DNA from 2 places in the Thermosinus carboxydivorans Nor1 genome. Region 2 is predicted to be linked to the other one. Evidence: a T-box and tRNA genes for the amino acid it is inferred to sense, from the RefSeq annotation. Region 2 holds a T-box; the other holds one or more tRNA genes.
What was found. A T-box is a leader RNA that pairs with one kind of tRNA and senses whether it is charged. The one in region 2 lies ahead of thrS (threonine--tRNA ligase), so its partner is inferred to be a tRNA-Thr.
Positions count from the first base shown of each region.

Region 1: it encodes a tRNA-Thr, which carries the amino acid that the T-box ahead of thrS (threonine--tRNA ligase) is inferred to sense. The anticodon was not compared.

Region 1 covers NZ_AAWL01000011.1:84,607-92,054, reverse strand. The annotation lists gene TCARDRAFT_RS09170 (IS1182 family transposase) at 1-831, opposite strand, end outside; gene TCARDRAFT_RS09165 (IS1182 family transposase) at 1,168-2,367, opposite strand; gene TCARDRAFT_RS09160 (DJ-1/PfpI family protein) at 2,782-3,363, opposite strand; tRNA gene TCARDRAFT_RS09150 (tRNA-Thr) at 4,200-4,275, opposite strand; gene TCARDRAFT_RS09145 (HD-GYP domain-containing protein) at 4,374-5,618, opposite strand; gene citG (triphosphoribosyl-dephospho-CoA synthase CitG) at 5,679-7,070, opposite strand.
Region 2 covers NZ_AAWL01000023.1:26,611-34,058, forward strand. The annotation lists gene TCARDRAFT_RS12130 (DMT family transporter) at 1-420, shown strand, start outside; gene TCARDRAFT_RS12135 (acyl-CoA dehydrogenase) at 555-1,688, shown strand; tRNA gene TCARDRAFT_RS12140 (tRNA-Val) at 1,737-1,813, shown strand; gene TCARDRAFT_RS12150 (GRAM domain-containing protein) at 2,482-2,805, shown strand; gene ytxC (putative sporulation protein YtxC) at 2,943-3,821, shown strand; T-box leader at 3,875-4,091, shown strand; partial or broken gene thrS (threonine--tRNA ligase) at 4,131-6,087, shown strand; ribosomal protein L20 leader region at 6,146-6,266, shown strand; gene infC (translation initiation factor IF-3) at 6,306-6,809, shown strand; gene rpmI (50S ribosomal protein L35) at 6,824-7,021, shown strand; gene rplT (50S ribosomal protein L20) at 7,063-7,416, shown strand.

The DNA of each region.
Region 1 (7,448 bases), on a different contig from region 2:
GTAAACCATCGGATAACCCATGGAGCATGTTGGAGTACGATTTTCGTCCATTCCTTCGGGCGGTAATTTTTCTTTCCGGCGATTGAGAGGGATAATGGCTTGTGCTTGGCGCTCATATGCGGCTTGATAAACATCTTTGGCATCATAGCCCATATCCATGCAGTAGTACTTTGGCTGGTGCTTGATTTCATCCATTAAAGGGATAGCCTGTGTGACATCGTTCCGATTGGCAGGAGTGACTTTGACGGCTATAGGTAATTCGCTTTTGGTGTCAACTGCCAGGTGTAGTTTATAGCCAAACCATACATGTTGATTACCATGGGTATCTAGCTTAGCACCCCAGGTAGCACTGTCGCCATTGCTATTTAGCTCCTTTTTAGGAACAGGTTTTTCATAAGAGTCGATGGCGCTGGCATCGATTGCAACAACTTCACCAGATATGACCTTGTCTTGAATGGCGGTATCTACCAAAGCAGAGAATAGCACTTGTAGGCTATCTGTCTCAGCTATCTTTTGAAAGAAACGACTAAATGTAGCTAATGATGGTACAGGCTGCTCTAGTGAAAAGCCGCATTCGTAGCGAAAAACCAAGTCAGTTTTTAAGCGCTCGACCAGTAATGTGACGGTAGGAATGGAACATAACCTCATTGCAAGAAAGGCTTTTATTAATGCGGCTGAACTATATCCTTTAGGGCCGCGGATAGATTTTATTGGTAAAGTCTTTAACAAGGGGTGAAGATCAATACTTTCAAAAACCATCGCCAGACGAGTTTTGGGTTGATATTGCATAAGAGTATCGAAGGAAAATAAGGGTTTTTGCCGAATATACATAGTGACTTCAACCTCCATTTGCTGGATTTGGATTGTTTTGTCACTTGATAAATTCGGCAATTCTGGGGGTGAAGTCCTTTTTATTGTCTTCAGAACCCTTGATTTATCTGGGCTGCAAAATATGAAAATCTCTCGTTTGTGAAAGTGAGAGTTTTGCATAATTCAATCGCAAGTTATCCACAAAGAGATGTCTTTAAGCAATTTTGATGTCAAATTCAAGAGCTATTAGTGTAATTAGCCAATTTTTAACAAAAATGCTCTAATATTAGCCTAAAAAAGGGTAGACCTATCCCTATGGCGGGCTAATTCTGTAAAAAGTAAGATGAAAAACAATAATTAGGCTGCTTTTTGCTGATGTATCTGGCGATTAACCGCTATTGTTCCTGCCAGTAAAGCAATGCAGCAAAGCATTAGATGTGCTGTAACCTTTTTAATTCCCTGTACACGAACTGTGTTTGCTCCAAGCTGCTCCTTCAATCGGGAAAATGCTCGTTCTACCGATGTTCGCTCCGCATAAAGTTTTTCCCATTCCCGTGTGCCACGATGAGGAGTACAGAAGCTGCGCGGATCATCTTCAACTTTTTTCTTTATAACCAGGCCATAGTTAGACGGTGAACACCATGCACTCCCGTTAGGACAATTAACTTTGCCACATACATGGGGACACCGAAACTTTAATATTCCTTTTTCTCTTTCACACCCCCAGTAAACCATCGGATAACCCATGGAGCATGTTGGAGTACGATTTTCGTCCATTCCTTCGGGCGGTAATTTTTCTTTCCGGCGATTGAGAGGGATAATGGCTTGTGCTTGGCGCTCATATGCGGCTTGATAAACATCTTTGGCATCATAGCCCATATCCATGCAGTAGTACTTTGGCTGGTGCTTGATTTCATCCATTAAAGGGATAGCCTGTGTGACATCGTTCCGATTGGCAGGAGTGACTTTGACCGCTATAGGTAATTCGCTTTTGGTGTCAACTGCCAGGTGTAGTTTATAGCCAAACCATACATGTTGATTACCATGGGTATCTAGCTTAGCACCCCAGGTAGCACTGTCGCCATTGCTATTTAGCTCCTTTTTAGGAACAGGTTTTTCATAAGAGTCGATGGCGCTGGCATCGATTGCAACAACTTCACCAGATATGACCTTGTCTTGAATGGCGGTATCTACCAAAGCAGAGAATAGCACTTGTAGGCTATCTGTCTCAGCTATCTTTTGAAAGAAACGACTAAATGTAGCTAATGATGGTACAGGCTGCTCTAGTGAAAAGCCGCATTCATAGCGAAAAACCAAGTCAGTTTTTAAGCGCTCGACCAGTAATGTGACGGTAGGAATGGAACATAACCTCATTGCAAGAAAGGCTTTTATTAATGCGGCTGAACTATATCCTTTAGGGCCGCGGATAGATTTTATTGGTAAAGTCTTTAACAAGGGGTGAAGATCAATACTTTCAAAAACCATCGCCAGACGAGTTTTGGGTTGATATTGCATAAGAGTATCGAAGGAAAATAAGGGTTTTTGCCGAATATACATAGTGACTTCAACCTCCATTTGCTGGATTTGGATTGTTTTGTCACTTGATAAATTCGGCAATTCTGGGGGTGAAGTCCTTTTTATTGCCTTCAGAACCCTTGATTTATCTGGGCTGCAAAATATGAAAAACTCTCAATTACCAGTGTACCTGCTCAAATTTCGAAACCTTTTTTCCCTTGCTTACCTTCCCATACAAGGCATCTTTTGGCATTACGCAATTACCAATTATTACAATTCCACGCCAAATTCCGTTGTTCCTTTTATTTTGCAATCATGCAAGTTTCTCCACAGCTTGGTAGCTTATACTCTCCGGAATCACACCCACCCATTGGGTATAACTGTTAAAACCTATTTATTAGCCTTGCTCCTGCAAATAAGTCAATTTTTAAAATAAGTCAATCCTGACCCCCGGAATTATAGTTTTTCTACGTCTACATCATATTCGATTTTAGCGGCGACTTCCTGGGCGAATTCCCTGCCGAACAGCAGTTTTAGGAGATAGAAACCCAGTTCGAGACCGGAACTGACGCCGGCTGCGGTGATCACACTGCCATCCTGGACGACTTTCGATTTTACCGGATGGATAGCCGGGTAACCGGCCAGTTCGGGGAGAGCGGCAAAATAGGTTGTTGCCCGTTTGCCGTCAAGTATTCCCGCTTCGGCCAATATGAAAGCGCCGGTGCATACCGAAGTGATATAGCGGGCAGTTTTCGCCTGCTGCAGGATAAAGTCTCTGATCGCGGGGTCATGCATGGCCTTCATCCGGCCTTTGCCGCCAGGAACCACGATGATATCCAGGGGAGGGCAGTTGGCAAAATCAATGTCAGGAATGACTTTCAAGCCGTTGAAAGCCTGAACGGGGTTTATAGTCTCCGCTACAGTCAGTACTTTTGTACTTTCAGAACGCAATTTGTTCGGGTAACTGAGAACCTCGAAAGGGCCTACAAAATCAAGCTCTTCCACCTGTGGGAAAATCAGTATGCCGATAGTGACCATTATATATACCTCCAGAGCTTTTTTATATCCATTCGTCGATTGGTATTTACTTCCTTGTTTGGCAGAACAGTCAAACCACCGACATAAAGAAAATATATTTTTATCGCAATCTGATAACGGGAGATGACCAGGTTAAGCCGCTATTCTTTTGATACGGTGTGAGCGCAGCAACACGGCATAGTTTCACCAGCAATCTATGGATAAAACGCGAGTTCCGGGAAAAGCGCGAGCGGAGAAGTTGCAAGCAGAAGTTCTGGAAAAAACACGAAACCAGGTTGAGGAGGATCGTCAATATTATCAATATTAGGATTATCGCCACAAAAAGGACATACGCCATGAAAGCAGTAATAATCAAATTCGCAACCGCACCACAGGCATACCTTATATAATCTAAAGAAAGAAACTTCATATAATTTTAAGATCGAAGTATAGGTTTTGACACATTTTTTAGTGGACTTCGGCAAAGGCCAATTGGGTATACCAAAATAGTGGTCCACAAGGATGCCTCCCATGTTGCTTCTTAATTCTATTATATGTAAAACACTAGCTGTCTGCCATAAACTAAAAAAGCGCCCCAGCCCGTAGGACAGAGCAGCCAAGCTTATTTATTAATTACACCCAAGACCGCAGCTACAATCCAAGCTCTGACAGGACATGCCTCGCCTAAAGTTTTGACCGAAAACTACATGCATAGCGTATCTATTTCACAGATAAAAGCTATGAAGCAAAGACAACAAAAACTGTACAGCATTATTGACGCAAAATAGTCATTGACGCAAACTTTGACGCAAAAACAAAAATTATGGGCTGGCAAATCTGCCAGCCCTTGTTTTTACTGGAGCCGATAACAGGATTCGAACCTGCGACCCGCGCATTACGAATGCGCTGCTCTACCAGCTGAGCTATATCGGCATTTTTCACGTTATATATTTTAACGTCGAAAGCGGAAAAAGTCAACACTTCTGGTCCAAGCAATATTTGCTTCTTTTGCCAGGACGCGGTCTTTTACTTCATGGCTTATAGGCGCTGGACATACTTTGGATAAGATCGTACAATTGCCTTCCGTTATCGAAAAGTTCAGCTGTGATTTTCGCATCCAGTTTGCGGCTATTGACCATACCGCGCATAATACTCTCTACTTTTTGATATGGCAAGGGCTCGCGGTAAGGACGGATTTCGCTCAGGGCAGTAAACACATCGGCCACCGCCATAATGCGGGATCCGAGGCCCAGTTTTTTCCCATCAATGCGGAAAGGATACCCCGTCCCGTCCAGCGTCTCGTGATGATAGGCCGCCCATTCGGCGATGGTAGCGAAGCCGTCGATTTGCTCTAAAATCCGGTAGGTATAATAGGTATGCTGCTTGATGATGGCAAATTCCAGCTCTGACAGTTTGCCCCGCTTCTCCAGAATGGCGTTGGGGATGGCCAGCTTCCCAAGGTCGTGAAACAAGCCGGCGATGCGCATAGCTTTTACTTCGTCGGCGCTGTAGCCTTTGAGCTCGGCCAGAAAAGAGGCCACAAGGGCCACACAGCGGGAGTGAGCGCCCGTGAAGCGGCTGGTACGGTCAATGATGGTGGCAAAAACCTCGGCCACATTAATTACGTCGTCGATGGTGAACCGCATGCGGCCATAGTCGTCAATATCCCGGAAGAAGTTTTGGTAATGATTCCGATTAACCAGGTCAAACCAAAAGCTTTCTTTCGAGCTAAAATCGTGAAAAGCACGCACCAATTCGGGATCAAAACAGCTGCCGCTCTGGCTGCTGATAGCGGCCAAAACAGCGGGACGCTGGTTTAGGATAAAATCGTCCTCGTGCAAGAGGACTTCTACCCGGTCGGCAAGATTAATAATTCGGGAAATAAGCGGAATGTCCTCACCGGCTAACCCGGAAGGGCTCGACCCGTCCCAGTAATCATGGTGGCGGCGAATCGGCTCAGCCACCATACCCAGCTGAACCGAGTCTTTCAATAGTTCATAACCGGCTTCGGCGTGGGCATAGATGTTACCGCCGGCACCGGTCAGCATTGAAGGCAGGCGAAGCCTTTCCTCCCAACTGGACGCAGCGCCCAAGTCATGGAGCAGCGTCGCGTAAACTAAAATTAACCGCTGCATTCCGTCAAGGCCGATATGCTCAGCCAAACAATTGGCAATATATGCCGTCCGCCAGTGGTGACGGGATAAGCCGCCGGCAGACAGTTCCAGCGCCAGCGACAGGGCCCGGATAAGATTAACAGGATGAATGTTAAACTGCATTGGCCCCCTCCTCGCCAAACAAGTTGTTCTTCCATTACAACCACTTTATGCTAAAACCAATCATTCGTCAAGAGATCGCCCAACCTCTTCCAGGCGGTGGAGGAACCAGGTAACGGCTAGCAGATCGGCAGCGCCGCCAGGGCTAACGTTATGGGCAATAAATTCCTCGTCAAGCGCCGCGACCCGCGCCCGGCCATCAGCCGCGTACATGCCGCCGGCGGCCAGAAAGGCCGTCACCCGCGGCCGCAGCCACTGCCGCAAGATATCGGGGTTATGCCGGTTCATCACTGTTGTATCCTCAACATGGGCCATAAGCACCATCAAGGTTTCAACCAGCGCATCGTTAACGCTTAGCCCCGCCGCCAGCGCCTGCCTTAGCGCAGGAAGCCCGTAATCGCGCACGGCCGGCAAGCCCCGCTCCATTTCGCCGCGAATGCCGGTAATGCCATAGTCACGATACAGCCGTTCACCGGCCGTTAGCTTCGCCGCCGGCTTGGCCGCCACACTCCCTAGTTCCCGCGCGACAATGCCGTCCACCATTTCGGCCGCCGCTGCCAGGACGGCAGCGGGCGCTACCGGCTGCCGTCGCTGAACTAGCCAGCCGGCAGCGGCAACAACAATCCCCAGGGAAAACAGTAGGCCTTTTTGCGTATTAACGCCGCGCGTGGCCGTCAGCATCGATTGTTCACCTTCCCGACCAATGCGCCGCAGTACAGGTAGTAGCTCCGGTAAAGATCCGCCATGGCGCAGGCCCGCTTCGGCGCAGCGAGCCATCGTCAAGCTAAGCGCGGCCGTACTGGCCATAAAGGTGAAAAAATCCATATCCCGGTGCGCGCCGGCGTTGTTTCTGTCTACCAGACCCGGCGCCGGCGTGCAGGCCACTTCATACAACATCGCCTCTACGGCCAGCGCCCCGATCTTTTCAGCCCGGGGACTGACCGCCCGTGTCTCGTAGGCGACAAACCGGATTAACAGCTCGTCCACCGCCGCCGCCAGTTCCGCCGGCGAATGGCGCCGCTCGCGCATGCATAGCACCGCCGGACGGCTGCAGACAAAACATTGGCGCGCCTTTCCCGCATCCTGACGGGACACGAGCTGTCCGGCGGCGGTAAATACATCGAGATCCAGCAGGCGGCCAAACGGTTCCTCTTCTTCGATCGCTATGCAGACATCCTTAATGGCGTGAGCGTCACCGCGCAGGGCAATCAGTGCCTCCGGCCCGGTGACCAAGTTAAGCCGGCTGACCGCCAGCACATCGCACCGCCGCCGGACAGCGGCGACCGCGTAGTCGCACAGGCGGCGCACTTCCGGCCGGTCCTTGACCGGACCGGGAATATTGACCGTAATACTGATTATAGGCGTGCCGTACTCTGCGCGCAGCGCTTCCTGGCGAGAGCGGCGCTGCTCTTTGGCGGTGAGAATATCTGATAAAACAAGCTGGTCTGCCAACATGCTACCCCCATAAAGGATGCAAAAACCGCTGCATCAAAATATTTGTTGGTTTTGCCGCCAACAGTATAACAAAGAATTGGAAGGGACACAACGTCATTCGTTAGACAAATATACCTGGTTGGAAACATATGCAATCATAATAATTAAAGAAAGAAGGAAACGGCCGGGACTTTCTCAAAATACGAAAAGAGAGTCATCACAGAACAACGCGCAAAGATAATCATGCCTTCAAAGCCAGCACCACAAAGGGAGGGCACAGAGGCGCGATATTCATCGCGCGAAGAATTGAATAAAAAATTTTCTCCGCGTCCTCTGCGGTTCTATAAAATATCACCTCCCGCGACAACTGTCGCGCGCGTAACCCTTCGCGTTCTTCGC
Region 2 (7,448 bases):
TTGTTAGCCTTAATCTCCGGAGTGCTGATGGCCATACAGGGTTCATTAAATGCTGCCTTAAGCAAAGTAATCGGGCTTTTGGAAGCAACTTTTATAGTTCACGTCACCGGTACAATTATTTTGCTGGCGTTATTATTTTTGTTTCGTCTTGGGAAGGGAAATCTCGCCGCTTTGCCGGAGGCACCGTGGTATGCCTATTTGGGGGGGCTTGTCGGCGTTTTCATCATCTATCTTGTAGCAGCCAGTATACCTAGTGTCGGCGTATGCAATGCCACTACGGCCATTATTGTTGGGCAGGTGTTGACGGCGGTAGTTATTGATTATTTTGGGGGGTTTGGCCTTAACCGCACTCCTTGCAGTTGGCTACAATTAGTAGGGGTTGTTTTTTTGGCCTTGGGCGCCAAACTGTTGATAAGGTAACGAAGCCAAATTCAGCTTCGTTATTTATTTTTTAATTTGAATTTTTTCCGTAAGGGTGTTAACAAAAAAAATAATCTACGGTATACTATGTTTAGAAATTTTTGGCATTACTCCGCCAAACAAGGAGGAGAGGTATGGATTTTCACTTTACTCCCGACCAATTAGCTTTAAAAAAAATGGTCCAAGAACTTGTTGCCAAAGAAATTACGCCCTATGCCTTGGAAATGGATAAGACTGGGGAAATCAGGCCGGAACTGCTGAAAAAGCTGGATGAGGCGGGGATGCTGAATCTTACGGTGCCTGAAGAGTATGATGGTCCCGGTTTAGATGCCGTATCAATTGCTCTCATCTACGAAGAACTAGGCAAAGGATGTGCCGGAGTAGCAACAACGGTCGCTGCCAATGCGCTGGCTTCTTATCCAGTTTTGACTTCAGGTACTGACGAACAAAAACAAAAGTTTTTTTCCGTTATTAACAGCGGTAAAATGGCGGCCTTTGCCCTGACTGAGCCGGGCGCCGGTTCGGATGCGGGGGCGGTCGCTACCTCGGCTGTTAAGGATGGAGACTATTATGTGCTGAATGGGACAAAATGCTTTATCACCAATGGTGGTATTGCTGATATATACGTAGTCTTTGCCAATGCCCGCAAGTCAGCTGGTATTCGTGGTTTGACCGCTTTTATTGTAGAACGGGACACACCGGGTTTTTCCGTGGGCAAAGATGAGGACAAAATGGGGATCCGGGCGTCTAACACCTGTGAACTGATTCTCGATAATGTGCGTATTCCCGCGGCCAACCGTATCGGCCGCGAAGGTGAAGGGTTCAAGATTGCGATGAAGACGCTTGATGCTGCTCGGCCTTTTGTCGGCGCAGTTTCGGTAGGGCTTGCCCAAGCCGCTTTTGAGCTCGCAGTTAAGTATTCCCGCGAGCGGGAACAATTTGGCAAACCTATTGCTTCTTTCCAGTTAGTCCAGGCAATGATTGCCGATATGGCGATGCAAATTGAAGCTGCCCGTTTGCTCGTCTACAAAGCCTGTTGGATGAAAGACCAAGGTCTTCCTTATGCCAAAGAAGCGGCCATGGCAAAATGCTTCGCCGCCGATACGGCCATGAAGGTAACAACCGATGTCGTTCAGGTACTGGGTGGCTACGGCTATACGAAAGATTATCCTGCTGAGAAATATATGCGTGACGCCAAGATTATGCAAATTTATGAAGGGACTAACCAAATTCAGCGGCTGGTTATAGCTAATAACATTTTATATTAAAAGGTGTTGACATTCAGGGTTTACCGTAATATAATTAATTGTGCGTAAGGGGTTATAGCTCAGTTGGTTAGAGCGCTTCGTTGACATCGAAGAGGCCAGCGGTTCGAGTCCGTTTAACCCCACCAGTGAGATGAGGCCTACGAGGTTCTTGCTTCGTAGGCTTTTTTATTTTTGTTGTTTATTATTTACCCAATTGATATGCTGGCTGAATAGACGGGTAATGGGCATTTGTCATGATGTTTATGGCGGATAAAATAGTATATGCTAGTTTCGAGTGACTTTCATATTTCAATATTTTTCAAAAAAAGCAGGAATTTTTTAATTATTATCGCATAATTTATAATAGGATATACTAAAACAATAATAATGCTATGCTTATTTTGTTTGCTTTGAATTTATGATATAACTTATTGGAGGTAGGGGGTATGTGTCGGTTTGTTCACCAATGTTTAGTGCCCGATTGTGGAGACTGCAGGCATAATCAGGCAACAGACCGGGCAGTTAGTCAGAATGTTGCAGACGAAGGCCTCATGCGTGAGCATCTGTTCTGGCCAATAGATCAGCGAAGACGGGTTATTCAAGTCATCTATGATGAGAAGCAGGGATTGAATGCCTTTTTATTCGTGACGACAACTGGCGATAGTCTATAAAAGGGCCGTTGCTAATGCGGCTTTCCAGACTGCTTTGTGTTGAAACCTAGCTTTGTTTCGGTATTGCTGAACAAAAGTAGAGGAAAACTGATGTTTTACGACGAATTTATACTGCCAAACAAAGCAGCTGGAGGACAGTTATAATGTACAGTTTTCCTTTAGAAGAAAACGAAAGAATTCTTAAGAAAGACTTGGCGAATATGTCCTATGACGGCAACAATCTGCACGGGGCTCTCTATCTCACTACCGACCGTATCGTCTTTGTCGGGTATTTGCTGAATATTACCCAGAAATATTTTGAGGAAATTCCTCTTGCTCACATCGAGACGATTAAGCCCGAAAAGACCTTCTTTTTTATCCCCAATGCTTTTGCTATTACAACTATTAAAGACCGCCGTTTGAAGTTCATTGTCAATAAGCGGGATGAATGGATTGATGCAATCCAAAAGAGGATAAATAGCCTGTAAATAGCACCCGGCAGGGTGTTTTTTTATGGTTGAATACGCGATACATCTTCCTTCCTTTCCTTTCTATGGATTTTTGCGACTTTTCGTATGGTCTTGAAAGGGCGCACATATACTATAGTGTGGAAGGAAGTGGGGATGTGAAGCTACTGTCTGTTGGCTTGACGGGTACTATCGAAGAAATCCGGGCAAGACTGCAACAAGACTGCGGCAGTTTGGTCCAGGAGGGGGTTCGTATCGCTATTGATGAATTAAGCAAGGGGCGATATACCTTTCTTGGCTGTAATATTATTGAAGGCGAATTATCCTTTCGCAATTATGAACGTATAAAAAATTTGCTAAAACATTTCGTGGCCAAACTTTTAACCGATCAGATTTTGCAGCGCGAGGAAATAAATATTATTCGTAAAATTATCGACCGCAATTATTCGTATCTTAGTGTAGAAGAACGTAACATTGTTTTGGAAAACTCTTTAAACATCCTGAATAATGGTGGGGCCCTGCTTGAAGATTTTAGCCTTCCTGCGCGGCGTTCCAAAATATTAAACCGAATTTTAGAGTATTTAGATGACCACCATGAACTGGTTTTGGATGGCTTTATCACCTTCCGGCTTAAGGATTACCGTGACCAGTTAGCTCAGATCGTCGATAAAGCTGTTGACGAATACACGATGGACGTCGAATATAAAGAATTTATCCGTATACTGCGTTACTTTGTCGATGTGCAACGGCCGCAGATTGAAGAGGTCCATGTGGTTATCAAAGCCAATGACACGTTTAAACTTCTCGATACTCAGGGACAACCAATCCACAGCCAGTATCTGGAGAACTTTATTGCCCGGAATTCGGAAGAAATCAATTACGAGGACCTCTTGATTACGGCTCTGATTACCATTGCTCCGTTCAACATCATGCTCCATAATTTGGATGCCGCCAAGTCGCCTGACTTGGTGGATACAATTAAAAATATATTTTTAGGCCGGGTTGCTATCTGCCCCGGTTGCAACTTATGTCTATAGACCGTTGACTTGCCTGCTGAAACTATGTATAATGTTTCTAAAATAAAATAGTGCCAATAGTAATGCGGAGGATATGGCAGTAATATTTCACCCGTTTCAGAGAAAAGGCGTCGTAGGCTGTGAGCGCCTTTACGGGCCGTTGCTGTTACCCCCTCCAAACTGCTTGGCTGAACATATAGTAAGCCAAGCCGGGCGCGTCCCGTTATTTTAACGAAGTGGGCTTAAACAGGCCAATCAGGGTGGAACCGCGGGCTAGCTCTCGTCCCTTGGAGTGGACGGGAGTTTTATTATTTTTGACGCTAAATAGCAATGGATAGTTTTATTAAAAATGCTGTGAGGAGGATACATGTGAGTAAGCTTCAAATTATTCTGAAAGACGGGGCAATTAGGGAAGTCGAACCAGGCACGACCTTAATGCAACTGGCTGAGAGTATTAGTCGCGGTTTGGCTAAAAGTGCGCTTGTTGCCAAACTTGACGGTCAGGTCGTCGACTTGGCCTACCGCCTGAATAAAGGAGGTAAGGTAGAGTTTTTAACCTTTGAGGATGAAGAAGGCAAGGGCGCCTTGCGGCATAGTGCTTCGCATATTCTTGCTCAAGCTGTTAAACGCCTTTACGGGGATGTAAAGCTCGGCATTGGTCCGGCAATTGCCACCGGTTTTTACTATGATTTTGATACAACTCATACCTTCACACCGGATGACTTGGAAAAAATTCAGGATGTAAATGGAAAAGATTGTGAAGGAAGATATGCCTGTTGAGAGAATGGAAGTTAGCCGTGAGGAAGCGCTTCGGCTTTTTACGGAACAAGGTGAAGTTTATAAGGTGGAACTCATTCGTGACCTGCCGGAGGATGTCACGATTAGCCTCTACCGACAGGGTGAGTTTATTGATCTTTGTGCAGGGCCGCATGTGCCGTCAACGGGGCGGGTAAAGGCGATAAAGCTGCAGAGTCTTGCCGGCGCCTACTGGCGGGGAGATGAAAAGAGGAAAATGCTCCAGCGTATCTACGGTACGGCTTTTGAGAAAAAGGCTGACCTAGATGCTTACCTCCGTATGCTGGAAGAAGCCGCTAAACGGGATCATCGTAAATTGGGTCGCGAGCTGGACTTGTTCAGTATCCAAGATGAAGGACCTGGTTTTCCTTTTTTCCATCCCAAAGGGATGGTTATTCGCAATGAGCTCGAAAATTTTTGGCGGAAACTACATGTAAAGTATGGTTATCAGGAAATTAAGACGCCAATTATTCTCCACCAGCGTTTATGGCAGCAATCGGGCCATTGGGACCATTATCGGGAAAATATGTATTTCACTACTATTGATGGCGAAGGTTATGCGGTCAAACCGATGAACTGCCCTGGCGGTATTCTCGTCTACCGTACTCAACACCATAGCTATCGTGACCTTCCGCTGCGCACCTGCGAACTTGGTCTGGTTCATCGTCATGAGCTGTCCGGCGCTTTGCACGGTTTGATGCGTGTACGCAGTTTTACCCAGGACGATGCCCATATTTTCATGCTGCCATCGCAGATCAAAGACGAAATTCAGGGCGTTATTGACTTGTTTAACGAAGTCTACAGCACTTTTGGCTTAACTTATCATGCTGAACTCAGCACCAAACCGGAAAAAGCCATGGGCTCGGACGAAATTTGGGAAGTTGCCACCAACGCTCTCCGGGAGGCCTTGGAAGAACGTGGCATGCCATACAAAATTAACGAAGGGGATGGCGCATTTTACGGTCCCAAAATTGACTTTCACCTCCGCGACTCCATCGGCCGGACCTGGCAGTGCGGCACCATTCAGTTAGACATGCTTATGCCGGAAAAGTTTGATCTAACTTATGTCGGTGAAGATGGTCAGAAACACCGTCCTGTTATGATCCACCGCGTTGCTTATGGTAGTTTGGAGCGGTTCATTGGTATTCTCATCGAGCATTATGCCGGCGCTTTTCCGACATGGCTTGCGCCTGTTCAAGTTAAAATCCTGCCGATAACCGACCGGCATGTCGCTTATGCTCAGGAAGTTGCAACTCTTATGCGTAGCAAAGATATCCGGGTAGAAGTAGACAGCCGCAACGAAAAAATTGGTTATAAAATCCGTGAAGGCCAACTGGAGAAAGTGCCCTATATGTTGATCGTAGGCGATAAAGAGACCGAAACCCGGACGGTTGCGGTAAGAAAGCGCGGCCAAGGCGACATTGGCGCGCAAGCCGTAGACGATTTTGTTGCCGCTATTTTGGCGGAAATACAAGGTAAAATAAATAATTGATTGTTGTCTTGACTTTTATGGCAATGGATGCTAACATATCAGAGTAAAGTTGAATAAGCTTGACAAGTAGAAGCCATCCGCTTCTCACCTTACAACGCATTAGCAGTTCGTAAGGTTCTGTAAACCCTTGTTTACGCTTTATTGCGGGTGGTTTATGCCATCCGTTTTTTGTTTGGCAGTATCGTAGGAGGTGAGTGGCAATTAGCAAAGATACCACCATGAGGATTAACGAAGAAATCCGGGCGCGTGAAGTCCGGGTTATTAGCAGCACCGGAGAACAATTGGGAATCATGCCGCTAAGGGATGCGCTACGACTGGCAGGTGAGCAGCAGCTTGACTTGGTGGAAGTGGCGCCCCAGGCTAAACCGCCGGTTTGCCGTATTATGGACTTTGGCAAGTTCAAGTATGAGCAGCAAAAGCGGGACAAAGAAGCCAAGAAGAAACAGAAAATCATAACCGTAAAAGAAGTAAAAATTCGGCCTAACATTGAGGAACATGACTTCAATGTTAAAATAAAACATGCGCAGCGTTTCCTGGAAGACGGTGATAAGGTAAAAGTTACGATCATGTTCCGGGGACGCGAACTATCTCATCCTGAACTGGGCAAGCAAGTTCTGACGAAGATGGCTAATGAACTGAAAAACATTGCTGCCGTGGAACGCGAGCCTAAGCTGGAAGGGAAAAATATGATTATGATTCTTGCACCCAAGACACATAATTAAAGGGAGGACCAATCATGCCGAAAATTAAAACTCGCAAAAGTGCTGCAAAACGTTTTAAAGTTACTGGCTCTGGTGAATTTAAACGCGCGAAAGCTTTCAAGAGCCATATTCTTGAGAAAAAATCTCCGGCGCGTAAACGTAATCTACGCAAGGCCGCCCTGGTAAGCAAAGCGGACTATGAACGTGTAGCGCGCATGCTGCCTTATGCGTAATGAATATAGACTACAACGATAATTGCTAGGAGGTTATACACATGCCAAGAGTAAAAAAAGGAGTAACTGCACATAGACGTCACAAAAAAATCTTAAAACTGGCAAAAGGTTATCGTGGCGCCAGAAGCAAACAGTTTAAGAAAGCTAACGAGCTAGTAATGAAAGCTCTGTACTATGCGCGTCGTGACCGTCGGGCCAAGAAAGGCGAATTCCGTAAACTCTGGATTACTCGAATTAACGCGGCGGCTCGTATCAATGGCTTATCTTACAGCCAGCTTATTAACGGCTTGAAAAAAGCAGGCGTGGAAGTTAATCGTAAAATGCTTGCCGATTTGGCAGTAAATGATATGGCTGCTTTCAGTAAACTTGTTGAAACAGCAAAGGCCCAACTTTAATAAATAGACGACTCTTGAATTTTGTTTTCAAG